3 regions of the Thiomicrorhabdus aquaedulcis genome follow, and region 2 is predicted to be linked to each of the others. Evidence: predicted binding sites of a transcription regulator. Region 2 holds the regulator's gene; each other region holds the start of a gene.

Region 1 (7,370 bases), 300 kb from region 2:
GACGCCGAGTATCCCGATTTGCGGGTACACGGTCACTTAAACCGCAATCAATTGACAGTAAGTATTGATTTAACCGGCTACAGCTTGCACCAACGTGGTTACCGCGAAGGCGAGCAAGTGCGCGCGCCGCTTAAAGAAAACGTGGCGGCGGCGTTATTAATGCGCGCCGGTTGGCCCGAAATTGCCAAACAAGGCGGCAGTTTGTACGACCCTATGTGTGGGTCGGGCACGTTTTTAATTGAGGCGGCTATGATGGCGTCCGACTTAGCACCAGGCCTGTTTAAGTCTAATTTAATGGCCTTAAACACCTGGAAAATGCACGATAAAACCTTGTGGGATTCGTTGGTGGTCGAGGCCGAAGCGCGAGAAGCCGAAGGACTGCGTAATTTACCGGCCATTTACGGTTCGGATTCGTCTAATAAATCGTTAGACATTGCCTACGATGCCATTGCCAGCGCGGGTTACAGTGATGCCATTGAAATTAAACAAATGACCGTTGAACAAGGTCGTCGTTGGGGCGATTGGAAACCAGGCCTGGTCATTTGTAATCCGCCGTATGGCGAACGTTTGGGCGATTTAGAAAGCGTTAAGGTTATTTATGGGGCGTTGGGACACTATTTAAAAACCGAATTTGACGGGTGGTTGGCCGCGATTTTAACCTGCAACCCCGAACTGGGCATGTATTTGGGCATTAAAGCCAAACGCAGTCATCCGTTTTTAAACGGTGCTATGGAATGTAAGCTGTTTAGATTTGAGTTAATTGAAGAGTTTCATCGTCAACCCTCGGTAAAAGGCGGCGCGAGCTTAGCCGAAGAGGTGCAGCACGCTCTGCCGCATATGGCGCAAACCGAAGGGGCAAAAATGTTTGCCAATCGGGTGCGTAAAAATTTAAAAACCGTGTCCAAGTGGGCGGCTTCGCAAAAAATTAACGCTTACCGCGTGTACGACGCCGACATGCCCGAATACGCTTTGGCTTTAGATTTATACCACACCGAAGACGGTGGCGATTGGTTGGTGGTAAACGAATACGCCGCGCCCAAAACCATCGAGCGCGGCAAGGCCAAAAAACGTTTGCACGAAGCCATGTCGGTGTTGCCCGATGTGTTTTCCATGCCGGCTGAGCACATTATTTTTAAAGTGCGTGAGCGCCAAAAAGGCACGGCACAATACGAAAAAATGGACGAAAACAAACACTTTTTTACGGTCATAGAAAACGCCACCAAAGTGCGCGTTAACTTTACCGACTATTTAGACACCGGCCTGTTTTTAGACCACCGATTGGTGCGCGCCTTAGTGGCCGAAAAGTCGCGTCGTAAAACCCTGTTAAACCTATTTTGTTACACCGCCACCGCTACCGCGCAAGCCGCAGTACAGGGGGCAAAAAGCAGTTTAAGTGTCGACATGTCCAAAACCTATTTGTACTGGGCTAAACACAATTTAATGAACAATAAAATCGATGAAAACAAACATGTGCTTAAACAAGCCGATGTGTTGGACTGGTTGGCCACCGAAAGCCAAGCGCCCAGCCAAACGTTTGATGTGATTTTTTAGACCCGCCGTCGTTTTCAACCAGCAAACGCATGGAAGGCACGTTGGATATTCAGCGGGATCACGTTGGGTTAATTGAGCAAACCCTTAAACTGCTCAACCCTGGTGGGGAATTGGTGTTTTCAAACAACTTACGCAAGTTTAAGCTCGAAGCCGAGGCGTTTGCCGACTGGGATATTACTAACATTACCCAACAAACCATGCCCAAAGATTACGAGCGTAACAGCAAGATTCACCAGGCCTGGGTGTTTAAAAAACACACAGGAGCCGCATTAGCCGCGCCTGATTTGCAAGCACAGTAGAGCCATATTTATGTATAAACTATTTGGGTTACGGGTGGACGAAACGCTAGAAATAAACCGGCATCAAAGCTATTTGCTTGAGCAAAAAGCGGCGTTTATGACCGAGTTTACCGCCTGGTTTGCTCAGCACGACATGGCGCAATCACATTATACACCGCTGTTAAATGACGGCGTGTATGAGGCATTTGTTAACAACGACGACCAAGATGGGTTTTACAGTGTACTGTATTATCAAGCGTTGGCGTGGCACGCTAAAGATTTTAGTTTAAGCCGGGTACTGCTGATTTTGTCCGAATGTCGGCAGTTGTTTGTGTTGATGAGTGAGCGTAAAAACAATCATCGGTTGGCCAAAGCATTGTGTCGCATGATTGATGTGGCGCAGCTTATTGTGTCTAACGTGTATCAAATGCACGAAACCTTACAACATTTAAAAGCCAAATCTCAGTCCGAAGTGCAATGCATGCGCCGTTCGTTTCAGCTTATTTCGGCGCAAGTACCTGAAGAATTAGTGCAAGCCTTTATTGACCATCAAAACTGGAAAATTAGAGCGTTTTCATGCGCTTTGGGCGAAATAGACGACGGCGATTTTCCGTATTCTACCCACGAATGTTTGCTTGGAAAGTGGTTAAACAGCGGAGGTTTTGCGCGGATTCCAGAGCACGAATTAAAGGGGTTTGAAGCCGCTCACGAGCAAGTGCATCGCTTGGGTTTTTTGGCGTTAAACGAGGTTAAAATGCGCCATCCTGAGCGCATTGTTGATTTTTAAGTGAGATGGAGCTGGCCTCGGACGAGGTGTGCAGGGTGTTGCACGACCGCATTGACGAAGAGTTTGTGCGCGCCGCCAGTTTAGATGCCTTAACCGGTTTACCCAATCGTAGTGCCTTTGACGCGGCCTTTACCAATACCTTGGCATTTGCCAAACGCCACGAATTTTGGGCGGGGTTAATTTTATTAGACATCGACTTTTTTAAAACCATTAATGACGATTATGGGCATTTGGCCGGCGATGCGGTGTTGATAAACCTGGCTGAGGTGCTGTTAGACACTCTGCGTTTAGAAGACCATGTGTACCGCTGGGGCGGTGAAGAATTTGCCATTTTGGCGTTGGATAAAACGTCCGACGGCATTGAAAACTTAGCGCAACGTATTTGTACCCGCGTGGCCGAACACGCGTTTAAACTGCGCGGTGCGCCTTTAATTAAGCTTACGGTTAGTTGCGGTGCGGTTAGTTTTGCGTGCGAACAAACCTTAACGCCTTCAGAACGCCTAAACCTAGTAGACGTGCAGTTGTATCAGGCCAAAGCCAATGGGCGTAATCAGGTGTGTTACCAACGTGTGTAAATAACGCCCGTTGACGTTCATTTACTTGATATACATTAAGTTTTGCAGACGTGATGGTTTGTGAAATGAAAGCCCCTAGATTACGCTAATCGTCTTTAAAACACTTTAAACACAGATAAAAACAAGCGGAGCGCTAAACCACACATGACACAGCCTACAACACAGCACATGGAACAAAAAATTCAATTTGATGAAGCGCTCATCAAACGCTACAACCAGTCGGGGCCACGTTACACATCGTATCCGACGGCTTTGCAATTTGATGAGGCGTTTGGTGAGACCGACTACCAACAAGCGTGCGCCCGCAGTAATCAAACGGGGCGCGGTTTATCGCTGTATTTTCACATTCCATTTTGCGATACCGTGTGCTTTTTTTGCGCCTGCAACAAAGTTTGGACGCGTGACCGCTCTAAAACCACGCCCTATTTAGAGCGCCTGTTTAAAGAAATTGAACTGCAAGCGGCTTTGTTTGACCCCAGCCGAAAAGTCGAGCAACTGCACTGGGGCGGTGGCACGCCAACGTTTATTAACAACGACGAGATGCAAGCCTTAATGGCCAAAACGCGCCAACATTTTAATTTGTATGACGACGACTCGGGCGAGTACTCGATTGAAATTGATCCGCGTGAGGCCAATCGTCAATCGGTTAAGTTGTTGCGTCAGTTGGGCTTTAATCGCATGAGTTTGGGGGTGCAAGATTTTGACCCCGTGGTGCAAAAAGCGGTAAATCGCATTCAAACCCAAGCCGAAACCTTTGAGGTGTTGGAAGGCGCGCGTGAGGCGGGTTTTTTATCGGTGAATGTCGATTTAATTTACGGCCTACCGCACCAAACCGAACGCAGTTTTATGCGTACGCTTGACCAAGTCATTGATGCACAACCCGATCGGTTTTCGATTTTTAACTACGCCCACATGCCCGCGATGTTTCCCACACAAAAGAAAATGAACGAGGCCGATATGCCGTCTGCCGATGAAAAATTGGCCATATTGCAAGCGTCAACTGAGCGCCTATTGCAAGCAGGCTACGTCTACATTGGCATGGATCACTTTGCTAAACCCGACGATGAACTCGCCGTGGCGCAACGTAATGAAACCTTGTATCGCAATTTTCAGGGGTATTCGACTCATGCGGAATGCGATTTGGTGGGAATGGGGGCGACCTCAATTTCGCTCATCAACAACACTTACGCGCAAAATCGCAAAGGGCTAGACGACTATTATCACGCCATTGACGCCGGGCATTTAGCCGTGTTTAGAGGCGTGGCGCTCACCGAAGACGACGAGCTGCGCCGCGACGTTATTACCCGTTTGATTAGCCACTTTCACCTCAATTTTGCCAAACTAAACGCACAATGGAATATCGAATTTAACGAATATTTTGCCCCCGAACTGGTGCGCCTACAACCCATGATAAACGACGGCCTAATCACCCTTGACGACCACGACATTTACGTAAGCGCAAAAGGCCGCTTGCTCATCAGAAACATCTGCATGGTGTTTGACGCCTACCTAAAAAGCGATGCACTAAATCGGTTTTCAAAGGTTATTTAACGATTAGCGTTGTTGGCGCAAAAAACATAAAACAGCATAAAACCGCGTTGGTCAGGCCTGGTCAACGCGGTTTTGTTTTGTGTGTTTCAGCCATTTCTTACCAAGCACAACCAGGTTTTTCCTTGTTGTTGGGCGTGGGTGTAGCGGGTTTTTAGGGGTTGGGGTAAGGTGTGGGAATTGTGTGGTAGATAGCCGTTTTGCAGGTAAAAGTTATGTAAGTGCGGCGGGGCAAACGCGATAATTTTCTTTGATGGCTGGGTGTTTTGTGGCTGGAGTTGCTCGTTAAAAGCAAAGTGCAACAGCGCGCTGGCTAGGCCTTGTCCACGGCAGTCAGGGGCAATAAACAAACCGCGTAGCCAAAACACATTAGAAGAGTTGTTGGGTAATGCGTTAGGTAATGCGTTAGCCTCTTGGTTGTTCTCATTGCGATTGTCTGTGTCTAAATCGTGTTTGCTTATGTTTTCTAGGCGGACTAATCGCAATGCGCCCGCAAGATGGTGTGCCTGTTTGACCCAAACGACAATATCGTTTTGTTGTGGCGCACTTTGTTGGTGTTGCTTAAAAAAGTGTTTAAGCGCAAAGTGCTCGTTTTGCTTTGACCAGGCCTGGTCAGAGTAAAATTGGGGTTTTTGAGTGTCTGCTTGATTGTTTAATTTACCGTTTGATTTACCGTTTTTTAAGGTCATTTTTTATCGATGTCTCGAATCATTTGTTTACAGTGTCAGCGGCCGCAAAGCGTTTGCGTATGCGATTGGATTACCCCTATTGCGAATGTTGTAGAGGTGGGGGTTTTTCAACATCCAACCGAGGCCATGCAAGTAAAAGGCACGGCCAAATTGGTGGCGTTGTCGTTAAGCCAGGTGCAGCTTTGGGTGGGCGAACGTTTAAGCGACGTGCCCGAACTGGAGGCGTGGTTGGATTGCGCCCAGCAGCAACATAAAACGGTGCTGTTGCTTTATCCTCCGACCGAAACGTCCGTTGAAACCCCAAGCCAACCCACGCAGCCGCTGATTAATATCGCCGATTTGTGTGGATTGACGCAGGCGCAACTGAGTCAGTTGTGCGTGTTGGTGTTGGACGGCACGTGGCGTAAAACGCATAAAATGCTCTGTTTAAATCCGCGTTTGGCCGCCCTTACGCGTCTGCAAATTGAGCCTAATACACCGTCTAACTACCGCATTCGCAAACAAAAAAATGCTCAAAGCTTGTCTACCGTCGAGGCAGTGGTGCAGGTTTTATCTACTTTAGAAAACGCCCCACAACGCTATACGCCGTTGTTGCAAGCGTTTAACGCCATGGTGCAACAGCAATGGCAGTTTAGGGTGCGTTAGCAGGGTTTATAAGCAACGTTTATAAGCAACCTAAATTCGCTTTGACCAGGCCTGGTCTTATTTTTTCTTAGAATTTGTATGGCTGGACGTGCTCTTTTCGGTTTCGTCGCCCATCGCTTCGCGGAGTTTTTGAAGATGAACAGGTTGGAGATGGAAAAGTTAAAGCCCATTCCAATCAGCACGCCAATAATTAACGCCAAAATGGTTTTGTCTTCAAAAAACGGTACGTAGGTGGTTAGGGTGTAGTAGGTGCCGTAGTTCACCGCAAAGCCTATCAGCGAGCTGGATACAAACGCGCCCCATTGGGTTTTTTTGGCGGTTTTTTCGCGGTGGCTAAAGGTGATGATGCGGTTGAGCATCCAGTTCCAGGTAACGGCGGGCCAAAACGACAGGGCGCGTGCCGTGGTGTGCGATAGCCCGGCCATTTGCAGCAGTAAATAAAACAGCAAATCGACAATAAAACCACTGCTGCCGACCAGCGCAAACTGAATAAACTCCGCTTTGGTTTGAAATTTGTACTGGTACAAACGGCGCAAGTGGCGCAGGTATTTAAGTTGCTCGCCCAAGGTGAGTTTGGATTCGCCGTGCACGCGGTCTACAAAGTGAATGGGCACTTCTGAGACCTTATCAAAGTCGCCTTTTACCATCACCTCTAAGGCGATTTTATAGCCAATTGGCGATAAACGGGCACTTTCGGGCATGTCGGCGGTACGCACGGCAAAAAATCCCGACATGGGGTCTTTGACCTTGGTAAGCGGCAAGGCGGGCAAGGTGGCCACCGCCGAGTTGATGTAACGCCACAGCGTCCAACTGTCGTCAATGCTGCCGCCTTCGACGTAGCGTGAGCCGAGGACAAAATCGCTTTCGCGGCTTTTAAGCTGGCGCACCATCTCAACAATGGCGCTGGCGGGGTGGGATAAATCGGCGTCCATAACCACAATGTAATCGCCTTGGGCGTTTTCAAAGCCTTCTATCACCGCGGGCGAAAGCCCTCGGTTTTGGGTGCGAGTGATGATGCGAATAGGGTGGTGTTGCGCAAGACTGGCGACCAGTTCGACCGAGCCGTCTTGCGAATGGTCATCCATAATTAAGATTTCGTAGCTGTGCCCGTGGCCTTGAAGAGCGCTGGCAATCATCTCGCTTAATGGGGTAAGGTTTTTAACCTCTTGGTAAGTGGGGACAATAATCGAAATATCGGGGCGGTGGTCGTTGTGCGTGGACGTCATCTAATCAGGCCTGGTAGAGTGTGAATGGTGGCTATTATCGCTAATATTATGGCCGTTGAAGTGTTTTGTTC
Region 2 (7,370 bases):
CTTGTAACGTAAACCATTTATCCAGCACCAAACCGTCGTGTTGCCATTTTGCGTAAAAATGTGCCAAACATTCTGCACGATCATGGCTTTCGGTGTGCGACAGCGTTTCCAAGGCCGCCAGCACATCGGTCATATTTTGACTGTTGAAATACTGCGCCTTTGCCAAATTAAGGTGCTCTGGTAGACGCATTAAATAACGTAAGCAACTGTTTTTTAATTTGCGTTTAGCAATATCATTTTTATCATAACGATATGGCGCATTAACTTGGTTAAGGGTTTGATATAACGTCAATAAACGATCCGAAAATGCTTTGGCTAGAGCGGTTCTCAACCACAAGTGCGTTTCATACACGGCCTCGACCGGCACTTGAGGGTATTGCTCACCTATGTACGTTAAATCTGGCAAGGTCATAGCCAAAGCCACCCATCCTGCATCGGCCGTGGTATCTTCTAAAACGCCTTTAAATGCACTTTGCATGGCATCGGATAAGGCTAACTCATCGCCAGACTCAAACCTTTTAACATTGGCTTTAAGCTCATTTATAAACAATGTTTGCATGGCTTCCCAACGCACAAACGCATCACTGTCTGCACGGCTTAAAAGGCTTAATTCGGCATCAGAATAGGCATACTCTAACTGTACAGGCGCCGAAAAACCTTTTAACAACGCAAGCACGGGTAGTTCATCTACGGCTTCAAATTCAAAAAATTCGCAAACTTCAGTGATACGCAACACACATTCTTGAGCGTTGCCCATCACCTTATGCAGAGTATTGGCCGCAGGTTTTAGTGCAATAACCAGGCCTGCTGAGTTTAACAACCCCATTTTTAATGGAATCAATAACGGCTTAAAGTCGGCCTTATTTTCCACAGAAGCCAATGACTGAGCCACCTCAATGCGATAGAGATTGGTCGTGGCGTCAAAATGGGTATTAATCTTAAGAGTCGGCGTTCCGGCTTGAACATACCAGTGGTGCATTTGCTCTAGGATTATATTGTTGGCATCTTGCATGGCGCGTCTAAAATCATCCACTGTCACCGCTTGACCATCGTGGCGTTTAAAATATAAATCCATGCCACGTCTAAAACCTTCTTCACCCAATAAGGTATGGTACATGCGCACCACTTCGGCACCTTTTTCGTACACTGTCATCGTATAAAAATTATTCATCTCAATATACGACTGTGGCTGAATAGGATGCGCCATCGGGCCGGCGTCTTCAGGAAACTGATTACTGCGCAAGCGCTTGACATCTTCTATGCGTTTTACCTCAGGCGAGAGCATGTCGGCGGTAAACTCTTGGTCTCTAAAAACCGTTAAACCTTCTTTTAAAGTGAGCTGAAACCAATCCCGACAGGTAACACGATTGCCCGTCCAATTATGAAAATACTCGTGGGCAATAACCGCTTCAATGCCTTCATAATCTACATCGGTGGCCGTGTCGGGCTTGGCTAAAACAAACTTAGAATTAAAAACGTTTAAGCCTTTGTTTTCCATCGCACCCATATTAAAGTCGTCTACGGCCACAATCATGTAAATATCCAAGTCATAAATGAGGCCAAAGCGAGTTTCGTCCCAGCGCATGGATTTTTTAACGATGCCATGGCGTGTTCGCATTTATCAATATTTTGCGCTTCAACGTAAATCCGTAACACGACATCACGGCCATCCGCAGTGCAAAATACGTCTTCAATGCACTCTAAATTACCGGCTACCAGTGCAAACAAGTAACAGGGTTTTTTAAATGGATCATGCCATACGGCGTAGTGACGATTATTGGGTAAGTCACCGCTTTCAATCAAATTACCATTAGACAACAACACTCTGTTGTCGGTTTTGTCGGCAATAATTTTAGTGGTAAAACAACTCAATACATCGGGACGATCTAAGTAATAAGATATTTTACGAAACCCTTCAGCCTCACACTGGGTGCAATAGTTACCGCTGGTGCGGTACAGCCCTTCGAGCGCAGTATTTTTTTGGGGAGCAATTTCGGTCACAATCACTAAATCAAAAGTGTTCATAAAATCGTTTAAAGGCACGCTTAAACTTTCAGCATCGCATAAGCAGGCCTGGGTGATGTCTACCCCATTTAATAAGACCTGCACCAACTTAAGCTGCTCGCCCAACAGCACTAAATGCGGCTGAATGGTCAGCGTTTTTATGTGCATGGTATTAGTAACGCGCGTAGCCGTTGGGTGCAACTCAAACTGCAAATGCACCGCTTCTATACTAAAGTATGGTGCTTGATAGTCTTTTAAATAATGAACAACGGGCTCTGAGGCAGACATAGCGTAGGGACTCTTCTTAATAAATGAAAAAATATAATAGAAAATGGCGTAGAAAATAGATAAAAATTAGGTAAAAAAAAAGCCTTTCTACCCGCGGGCAGAAAGGCTTTTAAATATAACGAGATTAAGCTATTAATTCAATTAATATGCAAACTCAGCGCGACGGTTTTCAGACCAAGCCGCTTCGTTATGACCTTCAGCAACAGGACTGTCTTCGCCCATGCTGACTACGTTGATTCTGTCAGCGCTTACGCCTTCAGACATTAATGCAGTTTTAACCGCAGCAGCACGACGCTCACCTAAAGCAAGGTTGTACTCACGTGTTCCACGCTCATCACAGTGGCCGTTAATGGTAACAGCAACTGAAGGGTCAAGTGCTAAGTAATCAGCGTTTGCTTTAACAATGCTGAAAAACTCTGGCTGAACATCTGATTTATCAAATTCAAAACGAACTACTTTGCCCGCAATGATTGCCATTAGATTTGCTTTTTTAGCCGCTAAATCTGCTGCTGCTTTTTCTGCCGCTAGACGCGCTGCGTCTGCATCAGTTGTATCTACAGTAGCGACAGGAGCCGCTTCTTCTGTTTTAGGAGTAGAACTACAACCTACTAACGCTAAACCTAAAAAACCAACTAAAAATAATTGCTTAATATTTGTGACTGACATATTGATTACTTCCTAAAATTAAAATTCAACATCATTATAAGATGCTGTAATTAAACAAAAAAATTTTGGTGTTTTGATGGTTTAGAAGTCCCCTAAAAAACTTGTTAACCAAGCTTTCACCTAAGAGCGGATTCTACCCGAACGCAAAAATATTTGCGTACTTTATTAACTAAACAGGCATAAATTGGTGTTTATTTTACAACAGGTGCAAAAATGCATCATAAATATTTCAAATTACGGTAAAAATTCTTTAATGGGTGCTCTGCGACTCTTGAAAGCAAGTGCTTTAAACGTACTTATTTTCTAGTAACAGCCGCTAATAGAGACCTTTGCACGAATGGATGTACGGCCAAAAATGGTTAAAATTTTCCTGCTTTTAGTTGGTAAACTTGTGAATAGCCAGCCATTCACTACGTTTCCCGCCTCAATCAGGTAAATTTTTACTCATTTTTTTTCGCACCCCACTCGTGCAAAGGTCTCAATAAAAGCATTTTTTTCCACCATCAAACAGCCAGTAGCTTTGGCGAGTAATAATTTAAATCACAGTGTAATAAACCCGCTAACGCCCGTAACTTGGATTCGTTATGAATAACCACCTCTTTCTTTTTCCACGTGGCTATTTGATCTTGATGCAACTTGGCTAAAATACGTGACACCGTTTCTGGAGTTAAGCCCAAATACACAGCCACATCACGGTGTAATATGCCTAACCTAAATTCTTTATGAAAATAACCACGATTACGATAACGCTCGGCCATATCCCAAATAAATTGCGCCACACGCTGATCCGCATTACGTTTGGTTAACATTTCGGCATGAATACGCCCTTCGTTTACCTCTTTACTCATAATAGTAAACATTTGCTGATTTAAATGTGGAATCTGCAATGACAACTCACTCAACTCATCAAAAGGCAGTGCACATACACTAGTAGCGTCTAAGGCAATGGCATTTAAATGATGCGTTTTAGTGGCAACAGCCTCTACGCCAATCACATCGCCGGGTAAATAAAATCCGTGTATAACTTCCTCTCCCACATCAGAGTAAGAGTACACTTTTACAACCCCTGCTCGAATGGCAAATAAAGAACTAAATACGTCGCCTGTTGAAAAAAGATGTTGGCCTTTTTTTAAAGGACTTTTTCGCTCCACAATCTCATCTAAACGGTCAATTTCACTTTTCTGCAGGCCTGTTGGAAAACAGATTTTTTGCAATCCACAGTTTAAACAGCCAACATTAAAAGCCGATTTTATTTCATTCATAGCATCACCTATTCTTTAACAAAACCTTTGCTCGCGTTTTACATCCATAAAAATAGCATCAAGACAGAAAAATTTTTATTAGATACTGGTAAACATGACCAAAGACTTTTTAATTTTACCCACCCAAAACGGCACGCTGGTTAAGAGTTTTCTATTTACAAATTGTAACCCCCTTTTTGCAACCTTATGATTTTTCTTGATACAAGATAAGTTTTAGCGGCCGTACCTTTATTGTGTTTACGCCCTTATGGTAAAAGTGAAGTGGTTTTCTGTATATCACCCGTTCGAGCGATTTTTTGAGTTAATTAAGCCTTTGTGAGAGCTTTATTTTGACAATATTTAAAAATAGACATGAAATGGCATTACCGACTTTGGGTGCAATTTAAACGATTGATTAAAATTTAATCAGTTTAATATTTATATCCTATTTTAAAGCACTTAAGCGTGCTTTATAAAGATTACTCACAAAGTTATCCACAGCTTTTGTGGATAAACAAACGTGAACCATAATCCAAGTTATTGCTTTATAAAATAGACATATAACATAATAGAAACAATATGTTACAGTACTTAATGACAACAGAATATAAATATAAAAATTAACTCTAGCACAGGCCTTGTCAAGTTATTTTAAAAATTATTCACCTTTTATATTTATTGACAATCGTCTTTTGTCAACCGTGATGATTACTGTAAATATGCTAAAATTCGATTCGGCAACTCTAATTGCGTACAGCCGCACTCAGAGATTTTTACTACTCGACATTTTAAACTGCTTTATTACATACAACGTTTAGGAAACCCTTCATGGCAAAAATTTTAGGCATCGGCAACGTGGTACTCGACATTGTCTTAACCGTTCCTCACCATCCCCTCGAAGATGAAGAGATTCGCGCCACACAAAAACAAACCACCAGCGGTGGTAATGCCAGTAACAGCTTGCATGTACTAACTCAATTAGGCCATCAAACTGCACTATGCGCCACGCTGGCGGCCGATGGCGAAGCTAAACAGTTGTTAAGCAACTTACGCGCACGTAAAATTGATACTCAGCACATACAAACCTTTATTAAAGGTCGTACACCTACCTCATTTATTACCCTAAATGCCCAGAATGGCCATCGAACCATTGTGCATTTTCGCGACTTACCCGAGCTGAGCTTTGAGCATTTTGCCAAAATTGAGATTGAAGAATATGACTGGCTGCATTTTGAAGGTCGTAACCTTGACAACTTAAGTGGCATGCTCAATATCGCTAAAACATTTTTAAGCCATCAACCCATTTCATTAGAAGTTGAAAAACCTCGTGAAGGCATTGAAGCGTTATTTCCTCAGGTTAATTTAATTATTTTTTCGCACCATTACGCTAAAGCCAAAGGCTTTATTGATGGCCAATCATTGCTAAATGCTATTAAAAAAACAGTCAAACACGCAAATTTAGTGTGTACATGGGGAGCAAAAGGCGTTTGGTACAGTACTCCAAACGACTCGGTACACCACTTACCCGCCGAGCCTGTTATGCCGATTGTGGATACTTTAGGTGCTGGGGATACGTTTAACGCAGGGTTAATTGATGGTTTAGTAAAAGAAATGTCTTTAAGCCAAGCGGTCACGCACGCCAATTCGTTAGCCGCCAAAAAATGCCGACAACCAGGCCTGGACAACTTACTATTGGACAATCATGCAACGCCATTGGCAAATATTAAACAATTGAGCAACGCCAAAACCCTAGTTACCCCAGCCAAAGACGGTGCTCCGTCTGTGGTACTTATTAAGTTTGACGATACGGTAAAAGCTTATGAGAACAACTGCCCACATCAAAACGTGCCGCTTAATGAAGCGTTTAAAATTGACGTAAACCCATTTGAAAAAACCCTTAAATGCTCAGTGCATGAGGCTTTTTTAATATAGAAGACGGTTTGTGTATTGATGGGCCATGCTGGAACGAATCGTTGCGGGTCATTGATATTAAAATTGATGACAAGGGAGATATTTTTTTAGCGTAATAGATTGTGCCTATCGGCGCTCTAAAAACAAAAAAGCCGACCAGGCCTGGTCGGCTTTTTTGCTTCATTTAATACAACACATTGTTTACATGTCTTAAATTAACGTCTTAATTAGCGTCTTTACGCCACTCAACTCAGGCTAACGTTGGCGCAACACGGCGTTGTCTAAAGGCTTCATACAAAACGACTCCAGTGGCCACAGACACGTTTAAACTTTCTACAACACCCACCATGGGTATAGACGCCAAATGATCACACTCGTGCTTTATCAAACGACGTAAACCAGAGCCTTCGGTTCCCATCACAATGCCGATTGAACCTGTTAAATCATGGTCATAAATGGTTTGCTCGGTTTCACCCGCCAACCCAATCATCCACATACCGCCTTGTTGCAGCTCCTTCATAGTGCGCACTAAATTTGACACCACAATTAATTTAACATTTTCAGCCGCACCCGAAGCCACTTTACGTACTGTTGCATTTAAGCCAACTGAATTGTGCTTAGGAATAATAACCGCGTGAACCCCCACAGCATCGGCCGTTCTTAAAATAGCGCCTAAATTATGAGGGTCTTGCACTTCGTCTAAAAAGACAAACAGCGGGTTTTGGGTGGTTTCAACAATGTGGGCTAAATCCGCTTCGGTTAAATCCGCTTGCTGGGCAACCTTAGCCATTACCCCTTGATGATTGGCATCAAGAGCATCAAACTCAGACTGTTCTAACAACTGCGGCGCCAAACCCAAACCTTTGGCTTGATTAAACAATGCTTGTTGACGATTGTTTAATCGCCCCTTTTCAAACCCCAATAAGTACACAAGATGAGGTGATTGTTTAATAAACTTTTCAACCGCATGCAAACCGTAAATGATTTCTTGAGCCACTATTACGCTCCAGCTTTTGAAGAAGTTTTCTTTTTACGATAAAAACGTTTCTTTTTTGCACGCTTAGGCGCTTCGTCACCGTCAGCTAACTCATCATTAAGTTCATCGGTTTCGTTTGATGGCGTTAATGATGATTCCGTTGCAACAAACCTTAGGTCGACCTTACGGTCATCCAAATTAACTTGCGCCACTTGAACCCTTACACGATCGCCTAAGCGATAGACTTTACCAGTGCGTTCACCTTTTAAACAATGACGAGCGTT
Region 3 (7,370 bases), 580 kb from region 2:
ATTGTTCAAGTTTGCTCATAGGTTATTGACGATATGTTTTGCTGTCATCCAGCTTAACCATCGTTCCTAAAACTTGAAGATACGCCACCATGGCATCCATTTCGGTGTAACCCTCGATGGCTTTGTTTGCATTTTCAATTTCTTCATCGGTGTAAGGCACGCCTAGCGTACGCATTACAGATAAGCGAACTTTCATGTCACGCTCAGTACCAAAGAAGTCTTTTGAAACAAGGGTTTCAGCCAGCCACGGATACGCAGGCATAACCGATTCTGGAATCATACTTTGAGGACGTAACAAATGTAACACCTGCCATTCATCAGAATATTTACCGCCTAAACGAGCCAAATCTGGGCCGGTACGTTTAGAACCCCATTGCATTGGGTGGTCGTACATAGATTCTGTTGCCAATGAATAATGACCGTAACGTTCACGCTCATCACGGAAAGGACGAATCATTTGTGAGTGACAAATATAGCAACCTTCGCGCAAATACAAATCACGACCAGCCAACTCTAAAGGCGTATAAGGACGAACCCCATCACCTGGCTTCCAGTCTGCAACTTGCCATTTACCATTTTTGGCCTGGCTGTAAAGTTTCTTGTCTGAAACTAACTTGCCATTTTCATCTTCGGTAAAGGTACGTTCCCAAACTAATTCAGGAAATTTTTCATTTTTTACGTTACCGTATTTATCGGTTTGTTCCGTGTAATCAACCGCAGATTTTAGATAAAACAACGGTACGATTTCAACAATACCCGCAATGGATACCGCCAGTGCAGTGGCTAGAAACATTGCAAATATATTGCGCTCTAGACCATCCTGGATATTTTTTGGTGCTTGATTATCAGCCATGAGTTTGTGCTCCTCAACTCATTAAATTCAATTGAGTGGCAATTGCTTGCCACTTTGATTGATCTTTCTTATTTATGCCTTATGCGCGCGCTTCAACTGCTTGAGTCGATTTTGCATTCGCCATACGAATAGTCATTACCACGTTGTATAACATGACAACCGCACCCGTAAAGAATAAGAATCCACCTAACGTACGCATTGCGTAATATGGGTGCATTGCTGAAACAGATTCAGCGAACGTATAGGCTAATGTTCCGTATTCGTCGTATGCACGCCACATTAGACCCTGCATAATTCCAGATACCCACATAGCCACAATGTAAAACACCGTACCAATTGTTGCCAACCAGAAATGGAAGTTAATCAACTGCATAGAATACATTTCTGTTTTCCACAGTTTCATAATCATGTGATAAATGGCACCAATAGACACCATTGCAACCCATCCTAGTGCACCTGAGTGAACGTGACCAACAGTCCAATCGGTATAATGCGACAAGGCGTTTACTGTTTTCGCTGCCATTACTGGCCCTTCAAACGTTGACATTGCATAGAAAGCCAAAGAGATGATCAAGAAACGCAAAATATAATCAGTACGTAATCTATCCCAAGCGCCTGAAAGCGTTAGCATTCCGTTTAGTGCACCACCCCATGAAGGGATAATCATCGCTAAAGAGATTACTGCGCCTAATGAACCGGTCCAATCTGGCAATGCTGTGTACTGAAGGTGGTGAGCACCTAACCAGACATAACCAAACATTAAAGCCCAAAAGTGAATAACCGATAAACGGTACGAGTAAATTGGACGTTGCGCTTGCTTAGGTACGAAATAGTACATGATTGCAAGGAAACCCGCCGTTAGGAAGAAACCTACCGCGTTATGCCCCCACCACCATTGAATCATGGCATCTTGCACACCCGCAAACAGCGAGTACGATTGAAACAATGATACTGGAATCGCCAAACCGTTTACTACATACAGATATGTGATTGCAATCATCATACCCATAAAGAACCAGTTTGAAACGTATACGTTTGGATGCGTTTCTTTATTACGTGACGCAATGGTCATCATAAAATTAAACGTATATAACGTCCAAACCAATGCAACAGCAATGGCTAAAGGCCAAATTTGTTCATGGTATTCTTTACCAGTAGTCATACCCAAAGAAAGGGTTACAACTACACCCAATAGCCCAACGGTAAACAGGATTGCTGTTGCCCAAGCCATTGTGTTGCTCCAAAGTCTTACGCCGTTTGTACGTTGTACGGTGTAAAAAGCTGTTGCCATTAACGTCATACCACCAAATGCATAAATAACAGTATTTGTATGCATTACACGTAAACGTGCAAAAGTGATTTCCGCGATATCAAAATTTAACACAGGCCAAGCAAGTTCTGCTGCTGCATAAGTACCCATAAGCGTACCTAACACCAAGAAAACCACTGCGCCCACTGTTAAATACTGAACCACACCATTGTCATATTGTGGTTTTGCGATAGTATCCATCAGCCGGATTCCCCTTACTAGTCTTAAAGTCTTTGCCCAAATTTGTCTTAAGTTTTTTGACCAAACAAACAGGACTCCTCAGCAAAAAATTATACCTTGCCTTGTTGCCAGCCGTAGTCAAATGAATTTTAAAAACTTGATCCATATCAAGTAATCACATGGATTAAATTTCTAAAACCTTAATAAAAAGTCAGACGGTTTAAAAAATCCTTCGCATTATCCCAAAAGAATGCCCTTATTGCATGCCTAAAATTATTTATGAGGGCATATCACTTTTCCTTATCATTAACATCCAGCGACTGCTTATATGCCCTACTTAGCCTCCACTTATCCCTTCTCACTAATCCTAAACAGCTTAATGCAACCTTAACTTACGCAAACTCGCGATATAAATAACCCATCTTTTCAGTTATTATAGGCGGACTTTAACTCTAAGGACTCTCTTATGCGTACGGCAACCATTGAGCGCAACACCCTTGAAACCCAAATTAAAATTGCAGTAAACCTAGACGGTGAAGGCATAGCCAACCTAAAAACCGGTGTACCTTTTTTGAACACATGCTAGACCAAATTGCCCGCCACGGCATGATTGACCTGGACATTACGGCCTTAGGCGACAATCACATTGACGACCACCACACCGTCGAAGACGTAGGCATTACGTTGGGTCAAGCAATTGATCAAGCCGTTGGCGATAAAAAAGGCATTACCCGTTATGGTCACGCTTATGTGCCGTTAGATGAAGCGCTGTCGCGCGTGGTCATCGACCTTTCAGGCCGACCAGGCCTGGTCTTTAATGCCGACTTTACCCGTGAAACCATTGGTCAATTTGAAACCGAATTGGTGTTTGAATTTTTTCAAGGCTTTGTCAATCACGCCAAAGCCACCGTGCACATTGATTGCCTGCGTGGCCACAACTCGCACCACCAAGCCGAAACTATTTTTAAAGCGTTTGGCCGCGCTTTACGCATGGCCTTATCGCCCGACGAACGAATGGCAGGTAAAATGCCATCCACCAAGGGATCGTTGTAAATGAATCAAAAATTGGTGGCCGTAGTCGATTACGGCATGGGAAATTTGCGCTCGGTCGCCAAAGCCGCCGAACACATGGCCGACGCGAACACCCGTATTTTAGTAACACAACACCCCGACGACATTGAAAACGCTGATGCGGTCATTTTTCCGGGGCAAGGTGCGGCCAAAGCGTGTATGGGCGCATTGCTCGACACCGGCATGATTCACCCTATTCAAAAAGCCGCGCAAGAAAAACCGTTTTTAGGCATCTGCATGGGGCTGCAAGTATTAATGACACACAGCGATGAAAACGCTGGAATCGACTGTTTGAGGGTGTTACCAGGCCTGGTCAAACACTTTGAGTTTGACACCAACAGCACCCTTAAAATTCCGCATATGGGTTGGAATCAAATTCACCAAACTCAAGCGCACCCGCTGTGGCACAACATTCACCAAGACAGTCGCTTTTACTTTGTACACAGCTACTATGTGCAGCCGCAAAACCAGCACATCGTGTGTGGCACCACCACACACGGCATTGAATTTGCGTCAGTATTAAGCCACAAAAACCTGTTTGCCATTCAAGCACATCCCGAAAAAAGTGCCGATGGTGGCTTACAACTGTTTAAAAACTTTTTAGCGTGGAACGGCCAACCGTAACCCTTAAAACAGTTTAACTATTTTATAAATTCAAATTTTCAAGGGTGTCACTATGTTACTAATTCCCGCAATCGACCTTAAAGATGGCCAATGCGTTCGTTTACGTCAAGGCATTATGGAAGACGCCACCGTTTTTTCGGGCGACATTGTCGCCATGGCGCAACGCTGGGTAAACGAAGGCGCGCGCCGCTTGCACATGGTCGATTTAAACGGTGCATTTGAAGGCAAGCCGGTCAATGGTGGAGCGGTCTATCAAGTGCGCGAAGCGTACCCCGACCTGCCCATTCAAATTGGCGGCGGCATTCGCGACCTAAAAACCATCGAAGCCTATTTAAACGCCGGCGTAAGTTACTGCATTATTGGTACTCAAGCGGTACACAACCCCCAATTTGTCGCGCAAGCCTGTCAAGCGTTTCCAGGCCACATTATGGTTGGTTTAGACGCGGTAAACGGCATGGTGGCCATCAATGGCTGGGCTGAAGTCACTCAGTTTGAAGTCACCGAACTCGGCAAACAATTTGAAAACGACGGTGTAGAAGCCATTATTTACACCGACATTGGCCGCGATGGCATGATGCAAGGGGTTAATATTGAAGCCACACAAGCCTTAGCCAAAGCCTTGCGCATTCCTATTATCGCCTCGGGCGGCATCACCAATTTAGACGACATTCGCGGCCTAGCCAAAATTGAAGCCGACGGCGTCAGTGGCGCTATTACTGGACGCGCCATCTACGAAGGCACATTAAACTTTAAAGAAGGCCAAGCGTTATCCGACAGCTTGTCACCGTACAAATCGGTTTAAACCATAAACGTAACTTACCAGGCCTGGTCAAAGGCTTTTTATATTAATTTTAGGAATTTACTATGACGCTTGCCAAACGCATCATTCCTTGCCTAGACGTTGATAACGGTCGCGTGGTAAAAGGCGTACAGTTTTTAGACATTCGTGACGCCGGCTGCCCGGTCGAAATCGCCAAACGCTACGACGCACAAGGCGCAGATGAAATTACCTTTTTAGACATCACCGCCACCGCCGACAATCGCAACACCACGGTACACATGGTAGAACAAGTCGCCAGCCAGGTGTTTATTCCCCTTACAGTGGGTGGCGGCATTCGCTGCATTGACGACATTCGCACCATGCTCAACGCCGGCGCCGACAAAGTCTCAATCAACTCGGCCGCCATTTTTAACCCGGGTTTCGTTAAAGAAGCCGCCGACACCTTTGGCTCGCAATGCATTGTGGTGGCGATTGACGCCAAAAAAGTCAGCCAGCCCCCTGAAGCCGATAAATGGGAAATCTTTACCCACGGTGGACGAAAAGCCACTGGCATTGACGCAGTAGAATGGGCGATTCGTATGGCGCAACTGGGCGCGGGTGAACTGCTTATTACCAGCATGGATCGCGATGGCACCAAAATTGGCTTTGATTTAGAACTGACCCGCGCCATTGCCGACAGTGTTAAAATCCCGGTCATCGCCTCGGGCGGTGTAGGTGAGCTAAGCCACCTTGCCCAAGGCATTACCCAAGGTCACGCAGAAGCAGTTCTGGCCGCCAGCATTTTTCACTTTGGCCAACACACCATCCAAGAGGCCAAACTGGCCATGCAAGCAGAAGGCATCGAGGTTCGACTATGAGCGATATTTTAAAACAACTCGATGCGATTTTAGAATCGCGTAAAAACCAATCGCCCGACAGCTCTTATGTGGCCAGTCTTTACCATAAAGGCCTCGAAAAAATCCTTAAAAAGGTCGGTGAGGAAGCCGTCGAAACCATCATGGCCGCCAAAGACCTTGAACACAACGGCGATACCGACCACCTAGTATACGAAGTAGCCGACCTGTGGTTTCACACCCTGGTGTTATTGGCACATCAAAACCTATCAAGCGATGACGTAACCCGCGAACTGCAACGCCGTTTCGGGTTGTCAGGCCTGGATGAAAAAGCCAGTCGCTCGGTCGCGAAATAAGCCACACATTCAAATACAGTCAGCAGCAAGGAACCCACTATGTCACCTGAAAAAAGTATCTTCAGCAAAATTATCGACCGTGAAATTCCGGCCACTTTTATTCATGAAGACGAAAAATGCATTGTTATTAACGACATCAATCCCAAAGCCCGAGTGCACTTATTAATCATTCCCAAAAAACCCATTGCCACTTTATTCGATTTAACCCCAGACGACAAAGACGTCATGGGTCACATGATGCTGTTACTGCCACAAATTGCCCAATCACAAGGATTAGACGGTTTTAAAACTCAAATCAACACCGGAGAAAGCGGTGGACAAGAGGTGTTTCACATTCACATTCACCTTTTAGGCCAGTAATACGCCCAAGATTTAATGTATTCAAATTACTAAATTTGCATTTTAAATTTGCTATCATTAGCGGCTATTAAAAAACAGTTGGTTTAATGCGCCCGTCGCACTTAGCCTGCGCCTACATAACACGACAGTTAATCACGACGGTTAATTATATAAACCGAATGGCTTATTCAATAAAGTCACTCACAACGGAGCAACATCATGGGCATCAGCATTTGGCAATTACTTATTATTTTAGCCATCGTATTAGTACTGTTTGGCGCAAAACGCCTAAAAAACGTCGGAAGCGATTTGGGTGCAGCTATTAAAGGTTTTAAAAGTTCGGTTAAAGACGAAGAAGAGAAAAAAGACCTTGCCGTGGCTGAACAAAAACTAGAAAAGAAAGACGGCGAAAACGTTTTTGACGTAGTAGCTGAAGAAAAGAAAGCCGCAGAAATTAAACCAGGTGACGTTAAACCAACCGAATTTAAAGACAAGGTTTAATAACTCTAAGCAAACCATAAGCTGATTGTACTTTTCTTTTTGCTTTTTTTAGCTCACGGCACATCTCACTAACAAGTTGAAACTCAATGTTTGATATTGGTTTTTTAGAAGTATTACTCGTGTTAATTATCGCCTTACTGGTTATTGGCCCTGAGCGTATGCCCGAAGTAGCACGCTCTATCGGTCGATTTGCCGGTAAAATGCGACGTTTTATTAACTCGGTAAAAGAAGAAGGCCAAGTTCAAGAAACCATTCGAGATTTTCAGCAGTCGATGAATTTAGAAGCCGAAAAAAACAGCATTGAACGCATTCACAAAGACCTACAAAGTGGTTTAAATTTTGGCGACGGCTTAAAGCTTGAAGAGTTTCAGCGTCCATTTGGCGGTACGGTTGTGCCCGAAGAAGAGCAAATTGATTCAGCAAGCAGTCAATTTAATCGAGCGCCCGAACCGCCTAAAGCCACGCCAGCAGTTCAAACAACGCCTATTGAACAACCAGTGGTTCAGACGCCTAAAACCGCCGA

The links. Region 2 encodes FNR, which switches genes on or off when oxygen is low (the NO sensors DNR and NnrR bind a similar motif). Its sites were predicted from a motif close to TTGATNTANATCAA; they were not measured.
Region 1: a site for FNR is predicted at 3,217-3,230, ahead of hemN (oxygen-independent coproporphyrinogen III oxidase). Genes of this name have one in related genera too.
Region 3: a site for FNR is predicted at 2,500-2,513, ahead of ccoN (cytochrome-c oxidase, cbb3-type subunit I). Genes of this name have one in related genera too.

The regions. Positions count from the first base shown of each region.
Region 1 covers NZ_AP018722.1:483,513-490,882, forward strand. Annotated here, with positions in the region: gene rlmKL (bifunctional 23S rRNA (guanine(2069)-N(7))-methyltransferase RlmK/23S rRNA (guanine(2445)-N(2))-methyltransferase RlmL) at 1-1,551, shown strand, start outside; gene EP181_RS12175 (hypothetical protein) at 1,581-1,850, shown strand; gene EP181_RS02110 (CZB domain-containing protein) at 1,861-2,616, shown strand; gene EP181_RS02115 (GGDEF domain-containing protein) at 2,622-3,191, shown strand; gene hemN (oxygen-independent coproporphyrinogen III oxidase) at 3,360-4,742, shown strand; gene EP181_RS02125 (GNAT family N-acetyltransferase) at 4,829-5,428, opposite strand; gene EP181_RS02130 (tRNA-uridine aminocarboxypropyltransferase) at 5,438-6,073, shown strand; gene EP181_RS02135 (glycosyltransferase) at 6,070-7,299, opposite strand.
Region 2 covers NZ_AP018722.1:787,204-794,573, reverse strand. Annotated here, with positions in the region: partial or broken gene pepN (aminopeptidase N) at 1-2,292, opposite strand, end outside; gene pal (peptidoglycan-associated lipoprotein Pal) at 2,434-2,958, opposite strand; gene fnr (fumarate/nitrate reduction transcriptional regulator Fnr) at 3,462-4,220, opposite strand; gene EP181_RS03475 (PfkB family carbohydrate kinase) at 5,028-6,131, shown strand; gene rlmB (23S rRNA (guanosine(2251)-2'-O)-methyltransferase RlmB) at 6,361-7,107, opposite strand; gene EP181_RS12785 (RNB domain-containing ribonuclease) at 7,110-7,370, opposite strand, start outside.
Region 3 covers NZ_AP018722.1:207,339-214,708, reverse strand. Annotated here, with positions in the region: gene EP181_RS00900 (cbb3-type cytochrome c oxidase subunit 3) at 1-19, opposite strand, end outside; gene ccoO (cytochrome-c oxidase, cbb3-type subunit II) at 23-853, opposite strand; gene ccoN (cytochrome-c oxidase, cbb3-type subunit I) at 933-2,363, opposite strand; partial or broken gene hisB (imidazoleglycerol-phosphate dehydratase HisB) at 2,809-3,395, shown strand; gene hisH (imidazole glycerol phosphate synthase subunit HisH) at 3,396-4,037, shown strand; gene hisA (1-(5-phosphoribosyl)-5-[(5-phosphoribosylamino)methylideneamino]imidazole-4-carboxamide isomerase) at 4,090-4,839, shown strand; gene hisF (imidazole glycerol phosphate synthase subunit HisF) at 4,902-5,675, shown strand; gene EP181_RS00865 (phosphoribosyl-ATP diphosphatase) at 5,672-6,007, shown strand; gene EP181_RS00860 (histidine triad nucleotide-binding protein) at 6,047-6,367, shown strand; gene EP181_RS00855 (Sec-independent protein translocase subunit TatA) at 6,566-6,847, shown strand; gene tatB (Sec-independent protein translocase protein TatB) at 6,934-7,370, shown strand, end outside.